Regions from separate parts of the Allobosea sp. GW823-FHT01F03 genome, predicted to be linked through region 2. Evidence: predicted binding sites of a transcription regulator. Region 2 holds the regulator's gene; the other holds the start of a gene.
The links. Region 2 encodes LexA, which represses DNA repair genes until DNA is damaged. Its sites were predicted from a motif close to TGTTCNNNNTGTGTTCNG; they were not measured.
Positions count from the first base shown of each region.

Region 1 (4,598 bases), 820 kb from region 2:
GCCGTAGAACGGGGTCTGGTTCAGGACGGCGAGGCCGCTCTCGCCGGCCTTCAACACTTCGACCTCGGCATTGTCGCGGACCAGGGCCGTGACCACGCCTTCGGCGCTCTCGGTGTCGTAGCCGAGGAATTCGGTGGCGCCGATGCGCTCGCGCAGCGGGAACCAGAGCTTTTCGGTCGCGGCCTCGCCGGTGCCGGCCCAGGCGGCGCGGGCCTTGGCCTTCTGCTGCTGCATGGCGGCGTCGAAGCCCTCGACATCGACGCCGACGCCGCGGGCGCGCAGGGCGTCCTGCGTCAGGTCGAGCGGGAAGCCATAGGTGTCGTAGAGGGTGAAGGCGACGTCGCCACGCAGCTTGTCGCCGGAGCCGAGCCCTTGCGATTCCTGGTCGAGGATCGAGAGGCCGCGCGCCAGAGTGGTGCGGAAACGGCTCTCCTCGAGCTTCAGCGTCTCGGTGATCAGCGCCTCGGCGCGGACCAGCTCGGGATAGGCGCGACCCATTTCGCGGGTCAGCACCGGCACCAGCTTGTGCAGCAGCGGCTCCTTGGCACCGAGCAGCTGCGCATGGCGCATGCCGCGGCGCATGATCCGGCGCAGCACATAGCCGCGACCTTCGTTCGAAGGCAGCACGCCATCGGCGATCAGGAAGGCCGAGCAGCGCAGATGGTCGGCGATGACGCGGTGGCTGGCCGCCATCGGCCCGTCGGAGGGGACGTTGGTCAGATCGGCGACGGCCCGGATCAGGGCGGCGAAGAGATCGATCGCGTAATTGTCATGCGTGCCCTGGAGCACGGCGGCGATGCGCTCCAGTCCCATGCCGGTGTCGATCGAGGGCCGGGGCAGGTTGGTCCTGATGCCGCCGGCAGCCTCCTCGTACTGCATGAAAACGAGGTTCCAGATCTCGATGAAGCGGTCGCCATCCTCGTCGGGCGAGCCCGGAGGGCCGCCGGGAATATGATCGCCATGGTCGTAGAAAATCTCGGAACAAGGTCCGCAGGGGCCGGTGTCGCCCATGCGCCAGAAATTGTCGGAGGTCGAAATCCGGATGATCCGGGAGTCCGGCAGGCCGGCGATCTTCTTCCAGAGCCCGTGCGCCTCGTCGTCTTCGGAGTAGACGGTGACCGTCAGCTTCTCCTTGGGCAGGCCGAATTCGCGCGTGACCAGGGTCCAGGCGTGGTTGATCGCCTGTTCCTTGAAATAGTCGCCGAAGGAGAAGTTCCCCAGCATCTCGAAGAAGGTGTGATGGCGGGCGGTGTAGCCGACATTGTCGAGATCGTTGTGCTTGCCACCGGCGCGCACGCATTTCTGCGCCGTGGTGGCGCGGACATAGGGACGCTTCTCCTGGCCGGTGAAGACGTTCTTGAACTGCACCATGCCGGAATTGGCGAACATCAGCGTCGGGTCGTTGCGCGGCACGAGCGGGCTCGACGGCACGACCTCATGGCCCTGGCCCTTGAAGTAGTCGAGGAAGGTCGACCGGATCTCGTTGACGCCGCTCATCGCAATCTTGGCTCTGGTTCTCTGGCAAGGGGCCGGCGCAGCCGGAAAGGGTGAGAGGTTCTAGTCAGCACCGCCGCTACTGTCCAGAAACGCCAGCTCCGGCAATGCCCCCGACAAGGGGGTGGAGTCAAAAAGAAACGGACGGCTCGCGCCGCCCGTCTCGTATCGTTCCGATCAACGCGTCGGAGCAGGGGCCTGCTCAGGCCTCGCCCTCGTCGAGATCCTCGGCCGTCGGATCGGCCTGATCGAGGATACGGTCGGCGACGAGGCCGGAATTCTGCCGGATGGTGGCTTCGATCCTGCCGGCCACGTCCGGATTGGCCTTGAGGAAGGACTTGGCGTTCTCGCGGCCCTGACCGAGGCGCTGGCTGTCGAAGGAGAACCAGGAGCCCGATTTCTCGACCATGCCGGCCTTGACGCCGAGATCGATCAGCTCGCCGACCTTCGAGATGCCCTCGCCGAACATGATGTCGAACTCGACCTGCTTGAAGGGCGGTGCGACCTTGTTCTTGACGACCTTGACGCGGACCTGGTTTCCGGTCGCCTCGTCGCGCTCCTTCAGGGTCGAGACGCGGCGGATGTCGAGGCGGACCGAGGCATAGAATTTCAGGGCATTGCCGCCGGTGGTGGTCTCCGGCGAGCCGTACATCACGCCGATCTTCATGCGGATCTGGTTGATGAAGATGACCATGCAGTTCGAGCGCGAGATCGACGCCGTCAGCTTGCGCAGCGCCTGGCTCATCAGGCGGGCCTGGAGGCCGGGCTGGACGTCGCCCATCTCGCCCTCGATCTCGGCGCGCGGCGTCAGCGCGGCGACCGAGTCGACCACGAGCACGTCGATGGCGCCGGAGCGGACGAGCGTGTCGGTGATCTCGAGCGCCTGCTCGCCGGTGTCCGGCTGCGAGATCAGGAGATCGTCGAGATTGACGCCGAGCTTGCGGGCATAGACCGGGTCGAGCGCGTGCTCGGCATCGACGAAGGCACAGACGCCGCCCTTCTTCTGGGCTTCGGCGATGGTGTGCAAAGCGAGCGTGGTCTTGCCGGAGGATTCCGGCCCGTAGATTTCGATGACGCGGCCCTTGGGCAGGCCGCCGACGCCGAGCGCGATGTCGAGACCCAGCGAGCCGGTCGAAATGGTCTCGATCTCGATTGCCTGCTGGTTCTTGCCCAGGCGCATGATCGAGCCCTTGCCGAACGCCCGTTCGATCTGCGAGAGCGCCGCGTCGAGCGCCTTGGCCTTGTCCATCGAAGAGCCTTCCACGAGCTTGAGATTCGCCTGATTCACGACGTGCGCTCCTTATGGCAGGGGCGCGGGGACATCTCAATCGCGCCGATCAGCGACTATGGTCACTGTTTGTTCTTATGCGCAAGTTCTTTTTTTGTTCCTGTCGAATTGTGCCGGCAGGCCTGTTCGGGAGCGCGTTGCGACGTGAAAAGCCGGCGCGGGCCGGCGCGCCGGGCAGGCTCGCCGGTGCAGGATGCATCGTGCCGTTCGTTCCGGGGTGCCGCGCTAGTCGCCCGTGGGGGCGCCGAGAAGATAATCCTTCTGCAGGGCTTGATCCGATGACGGGTAGAGCGTCTGGCACTCGGAGTAATAGAAGGACTTTGGCGCGCGATTGACCGGATCGGCGCAGATCGAGGCCAGTTGCGCCTGCCGCGACTGCGAAGTCTGGCAGCCTGCCAGGACGGAAGCTGTGAGCAGGGCCAGGCCCAGGAGCGAAAGCGTCTTCATCTCGTTGTCCCCTTTGGAACGGAGCGAGCCGCAGGCTCGGAACAGGGCGCAGCGACCGGGAGTGATCGTGCAACCGAGCCGTGCCGATCTTGCTATCACAACCCGCGGGACAAGACCTGGGCAATTCCGGCCATTTGCGTCGGCCAATTGGGGAAATCCGGTTCCCAGCGTCGCGGGCCTCCTCTAGGACGACAGCATCCGGCCAGTAGAGCTCGCCCGCCGATGCGCACCCGTCTCTTTCGTCTCCTGCTCGTCCCGGTCGATCTCGTCGTCGCCCTCGTCATCGTGCTCGACGAGCTGGCGCGGCCGCTCTACCGGCCGCTTCTGGCCTGGTTCGGCGCGTTCCGGATCGTCGCCCGGATCGAGGCGGCGATCGGTCGCCTGCCGCCCTATGGCGTGCTCGCCCTGCTGGCTGTGCCTTTTGCCGTGGCAGAGCCGCTGAAGCTGCTCTCGCTCGTCTTGCTGGCGCGCGGCGCCTGGTTCGGCGGCATCGTGCTGATGGCGATCGGCCATCTGACGAGCTTCCTGCTGGTCGAGCGCATCTACCATGCCGGGCGCGCGCAATTGCTGACAATCGGCTGGTTCGCGCGCTGCATGGCCTGGCTGGATCGGATCCGGGAGGTCGTCGTCGAGCGGGTCAAGGCGTCGGCCGCCTGGCGCCGGGCGGCAGCGCTGGTGCGCGCCGTTCGGGAGCGGGGGCGCGCCTGGCTGGCATGGCTGTCGGGCCGGCGACAGCGGGACCGCAATTCGGGCTGAGGCGAGGGTGGGCGCTAGCCTGCGGGCCTCTCGGGATGCTCTGGCCCGGTCTGCGCCGGCGGCTTCTGCCAGGCCGCGCCGAGGCGCTCCAGTTCCAGTGCGTAGCAGTAGATCGCGAAGAGCATGGTGAAGACCAGGATGCAGCGCCAGAGCAGGCCGGCGTCGAGGCTGAGCTGCTGGATGGCGGGCAGCTGGCGCAGGAAATAGATCGAGAACAGGGCGCCGCCGAAAATCGAGGTGAGGCGGCCGGCAAAGGCGAGGAGATGGCCGAGCACCGGGCTGTAGATGCCGTCCGGCAGCGGCACATGCCGCAGGCGCGTCCAGTAGCAGCCCTGGCCGATCAGGATGGCGATGACGACCTGCAGCAGGATCGGGGCGGGCAGGCCGTGCAGCTCGCCGGGCTTCTCGGTGACGATCCGGAAGGCCATGTGGATGTAGAACAGCAGCAGCGCGGCGCAGATGGTCTGCAGCAGGAGCAGGATGCCATAGGCGGAGCGTGGCCGTGCGGTCATGGCGGCAGGTTAGTTGCTGGCCGGGAGGCGATCAAACGGCGAGGTCGCGCAAGGCCGAGCCTGCCAAGGCTGCGGCAGCGCGCCCGGCGGCCTCGACATAA
Region 1 covers NZ_CM179505.1:2,483,321-2,487,918, forward strand. The annotation lists gene alaS (alanine--tRNA ligase) at 1-1,497, opposite strand, end outside; gene recA (recombinase RecA) at 1,697-2,782, opposite strand; gene AC3RCC_RS11825 (hypothetical protein) at 3,008-3,229, opposite strand; gene AC3RCC_RS11830 (hypothetical protein) at 3,452-3,985, shown strand; gene AC3RCC_RS11835 (hypothetical protein) at 4,000-4,497, opposite strand; gene AC3RCC_RS11840 (TetR/AcrR family transcriptional regulator) at 4,529-4,598, opposite strand, start outside.
Region 1: a site for LexA is predicted at 2,867-2,884, ahead of recA (recombinase RecA). Genes of this name have one in related genera too.

Region 2 (4,598 bases):
CTCGCCTGGAGCATCGCCATCGACCAGGCGCGCAATGCGCTGACCGAGCGCATCGCCACGATCGGCGGCGGGCAGGCGGGCGCGATGGCGGCCGCCCTGGTGACCGGCAAGCGCGGCCTGATCACCGAACCGACCAATGACGATCTGCGCGCCGCCGGCATCTACCACATCGTCTCGATCTCCGGCCTGCACATGGTTCTGGCGGCCGGCACGATCTTCTGGCTGGCACGGGCGCTGCTGGCGCTGTCGCCCGGCCTCGCCCTCTTCTGGCCGATCAAGAAGCTCGCCGCACTCGCCGCCATGTTCGGCGCCACCGCCTATTGCGTTTTCTCGGGTGCCGAGGTCGCGACGGTCCGCTCCTTGATCATGACCCTGGTGATGCTCGGCGCCATCCTGGTCGACCGGCCGGCCCTCAGCATGCGCAATCTCGCTCTCGCCGCGATCATCGTGCTGCTGCGCGAGCCCGAGGCGCTGCTCGGGCCGAGCTTCCAGATGTCTTTCGGCGCGGTCGCCGCGCTGATCGCCTTCGCCGAGCGCTGGCAGGAGCGCTCACCCGACCCGGCCGCTGCGAGCTGGCCCTGGCCCTTGCGGCCGCTCTGGCTCTCCGCAGTCGGCATCGTCGTCACCACCTTGCTGGCGACGGCGGCGACGGCACCCTTCGGCGTCTATCATTTCCAGACCTTCAACCCGTTCGGCCTGCTCGGCAACGCGCTCGCTTTGCCTTTCGTCTCGTTGATCGTCATGCCGGCCGCGGTCTTCGGCGTGCTGGCCTATCCCTTCGGGCTCGACTGGCCCGCCTGGGCCCTGATGGGCTGGGCCTCCGGCCTCGTCCTGCGGCTCGCCCACTGGGTTGCCGGGATCGAGCGCTCGACAGTGGTGCTGCCGGCCTTCGACGCCCTGGCGCTCGCCCTGTTCGCCCTGGCGCTGCTCTGGCTGACCTTGTGGACGACGGCCTTGCGCTACCTGGCGGCACTGCCGCTCTGCGCCGGTCTGGCGCTCGCCACGGACCCGACGCGGCCGGACATCCTGATCGAGCGCGACGGTTCCGGCATTCTGGTACGCGGCCCCGAAGGGCGGCTCGTCCTCGCAGGCAAGCCGAGCCGTTTCGTCCTGGCGCAATGGCTCCATGCCGACGGGGATTCCCGCTCCCCGGACGATCCGGCCTTGCGAGAAGGCGCCGCCTGCGATGCGCGCGGCTGCGTGATCCGCCTCAGGGACGGCCGCAAAGTCGCCTACACTCGCGACCGCATCGCTATCGTCGAGGATTGCCTGCGCGCCGATCTCGTCGTGACGCCGCTCCATGCCAATGGCAGCTGCACCGCCCGGCTGATCGACCGGGCTGCGCTCACGCGTGACGGGGCGACGGCGCTGGGCTCCTCGCCTGGTGGAAACTGGCGCTCCTACACCGCCGAGGACGCGACGCGCCTGCGGCCCTGGACCCGGGCCCGGCCTGCTCCCGTCGCCGCGCCTTCGTCACCGGAGCCGGGACGCGCCCCTGCCACCTCGCTACCCGCCGCTGCAACGGCGGAGCAGGCGGAGGACAGCGGGTTGCTTCAGTAGCGCCGCATCAGATTGACGAGCCGACCCTGGATCTTGACGCGATCCGGGCCGAGCACGCGGGTCTCGTAGGCCGGGTTGGCGGCCTCCAGGGCAATCGAGGAGCCGCGCTTGCGCAGGCGCTTCAGCGTCGCCTCCTCGTCATCGATCAGGGCGACGATGATGTCGCCGGTGTTGGCGGTGTCCTGCTTGCGGATGACGACGGTGTCGCCGTCGAGAATGCCGGCCTCGATCATCGAGTCGCCGCGGACCTCCAGCGCGTAGTGCTCGCCGCCGCCGAGCATGTCGGCCGGCATGGAGACGCTGTGGCTGCGATCCTGGATCGCCGAGATCGGCGTGCCAGCGGCGATTCGACCCATCACCGGGATGGAAACGGTCGTGCGTCCGTTCTCCTCAGCGGTGGCGGGGCGCGGCTTGGCGAGGTTGGCGGCTGGGGCAGGCGGAGTCTGGCCGAGCCCCCCCTGCACGATGGACGGGCTGAAACGGGCGCGCTGCCCCGGCGCACCGCCGATTCCGTCCGGCATCTTGATGACTTCGAGTGCCCGGGCGCGGTTCGGTAGCCGGCGAATGAAGCCGCGCTCCTCCAGCGCCATGATCAACCGGTGAATGCCGGATTTGGAGCGCAGATCGAGCGCATCCTTCATCTCGTCGAAGGAGGGCGGGACGCCGGATTCGCGCAGGCGTTCATGGATGAAGCGAAGCAGTTCGAACTGTTTGCGTGTCAGCATGATCTCGCCGCCCAGCCTTTCGCATCGGAATCGAAACAAAGCACGAACAACATACCTGTTCGCCATGTGTTCCGCAAGAGAGGTTCAGCACGCTCTTGCAGGGCGTGAAAGCTGTCCTTCTCCTTGCACGCGAAGCTTTGCGGAGAACAAGGCAGCAAGAAGAGACGGAGCGGCGATAGAGCTCAGGCCGGCGATTCCGGGCACGATGATGGCCGTCGCGGCAGTGGGCTTGACCGCCGCGGACTGCCGATCCGCGGCGAATTCGGCGATCCCGCGCTACGATGCCGGCTGCTGCCGCAGCAGCGCCAGCGCCGCATCGACGGCATTGGCGGCCGGGCTCGGGCCGGCGCTGCGCATCCTGTGCTCGAGCGCGGCGAAACCGTCGAGCTGGCGGTCGCGCGCCGCACCGTCGCCGATCACCGCGGTGAGAGCCAGGGCCAGCGCGTCCGGCGTCACATCGTCCTGGATGAACTCGGGAACGACGTTCTCGCCGAGAATGAGGTTCGGCAGGATGACCGTCGGCAGCTTGATCAGGCGGCGGGCCAGCGCCGCCTCCCAGCCGGCACCACGATAGGCGGCGACGGTCGGCACCTGCGCCAGGGCGAGCTCGAGCGTCACCGTTCCGGAGGCGGCGAGTGCCGCGCGCGCCTGACGGAAGGCCGCGAGCTTGGCCGCCTCCCCCGTCACGATCTCGGGTTTCACGGGCCAGCTTGCGACGATCCCGGTAATGGCTTCGACCAGACGCGGCACGGCCGGCAAGACGAAGCGTGCCCGCGGCAATGCCCGGGCGATGCGCGCGATCGTCTCGCCGAAGGCGGGCATGAGGTGGCGGATCTCGGAGCCACGGCTGCCCGGCAGGACGAGGATAAGCGGCGCCTGCGCGTCGGCCCGAACCCTGGCCTCATCCGGCCCAGGGCGCAGTTCCGCGAGCCGCTCGATCAGCGGATGCCCGACATAGACGGTGTCTGGTCCGCCGAGACGCGCAAGCGCCTCCGGCTCGAAGGGCAGGAGCGCCAGGATCCTGTCGACATGCGGGCGCATGCGCCGCGCCCGGCCCTGGCGCCAGGCCCAGACGCTCGGGCAGACCCAGTGCGCGATCGGCACGGCAGGATTGAGCCGGCGCAGCTTCTTGTCGACGCGCAGGCTGAAGTCAGGCGCGTCGATCGTCAGCATCAGATCGGGCGCGAAGGCGGCAGCAGCCTGCGCCGCGTCAGAGATGCGACGCAGCAGCAATGGCAGGCGGGCAACGACCGGGCCGAAGCCCATCACCGCGATGTCCTCCTGGGGGAAGATGCTCGCCAAGCCTTCCGCCGCCAGAACCTCGCCTCCGACGCCGCGCAGCTCGAGCGGGCGCCCTGCAAGGCGGTGGCGAAGCTGCTGCACGAAACGCGCACCGAGCGCGTCGCCAGAGGCCTCGCCAGCGACGACGAAAAGCCGGAAGGGCGGCGTGCTCAAGGCACGCCCTCGATGAAGATGCCCACGGCATCGGCGCTCGCGGCCAGACGGGCACGATCGCCGACGAGCACACCTCCGGCCTTCACCGCAATTCCGGCGAGGCCGATCTCGGCGAGCCGCGCGACGGTCTCGGGGCCGATCGCGGGCATGTCGACGCGCAGATCCTGGCCGAGCTTCGGCGCCTTGACGAGGACACCATCGCCCTTTGCCAGCTTGAGGCGCCCTGCCCTCACCAGTCCGGCGACACGCTCGAGCATGGCATCGGTTCCCTCGGCCGCCTCGACCGCGATCACGCGATGATCGGCGAGGACCGCGCCCTGGCCGATATCGAAGGGCGACAATGCCGCCAGCAGGTCGAAGCCGCGTAGCAAGGCGCTGCGGGCAATTGGTGTCGGGACGATCCGCCCGAGAGCGCCGAGCGGCGCGACGATCTCCGGGGCCATCTCCGCCGGGCTCCCGACCCGGAACCCCTGCCCCTCGAAGAAACTCACGACCCCCCGAAGCAGATGGTCATCGCCGCCCTGGAAGGCGCGCGCGAAATGCGGCAGGTATTTCAGGGTCGAGAGCTCTGGCGCCAGCGCACCGAAACTCGGTCGCGGCAACGCCCCGACCATCACGATATCGGTGACGTTGCGGCGCTTGAGCGCACCGAGCAGGCGGCCGAGCTGGCCGAGCCGGTATTCCTGCGCTTCGCAGCCGGGAAAATCGGCGATGTTCGCCGCGCCCGAAAGCGCCGCGACATAGACCTCCGCCCCAGCCGCGAGCGCGTTGCGGGCGACATGGGGCGGGTATTCGCCGCTACCGGCCAGGATGGCCAGGCGCAGCCCGGCCCGTCTACCCGCCGTTTCGGCCGAGCCC
Region 2 covers NZ_CM179505.1:3,307,480-3,312,077, forward strand. The annotation lists gene AC3RCC_RS15855 (ComEC/Rec2 family competence protein) at 1-1,560, shown strand, start outside; gene lexA (transcriptional repressor LexA) at 1,554-2,285, opposite strand; gene lpxB (lipid-A-disaccharide synthase) at 2,562-3,740, opposite strand; gene AC3RCC_RS15870 (LpxI family protein) at 3,737-4,598, opposite strand, start outside.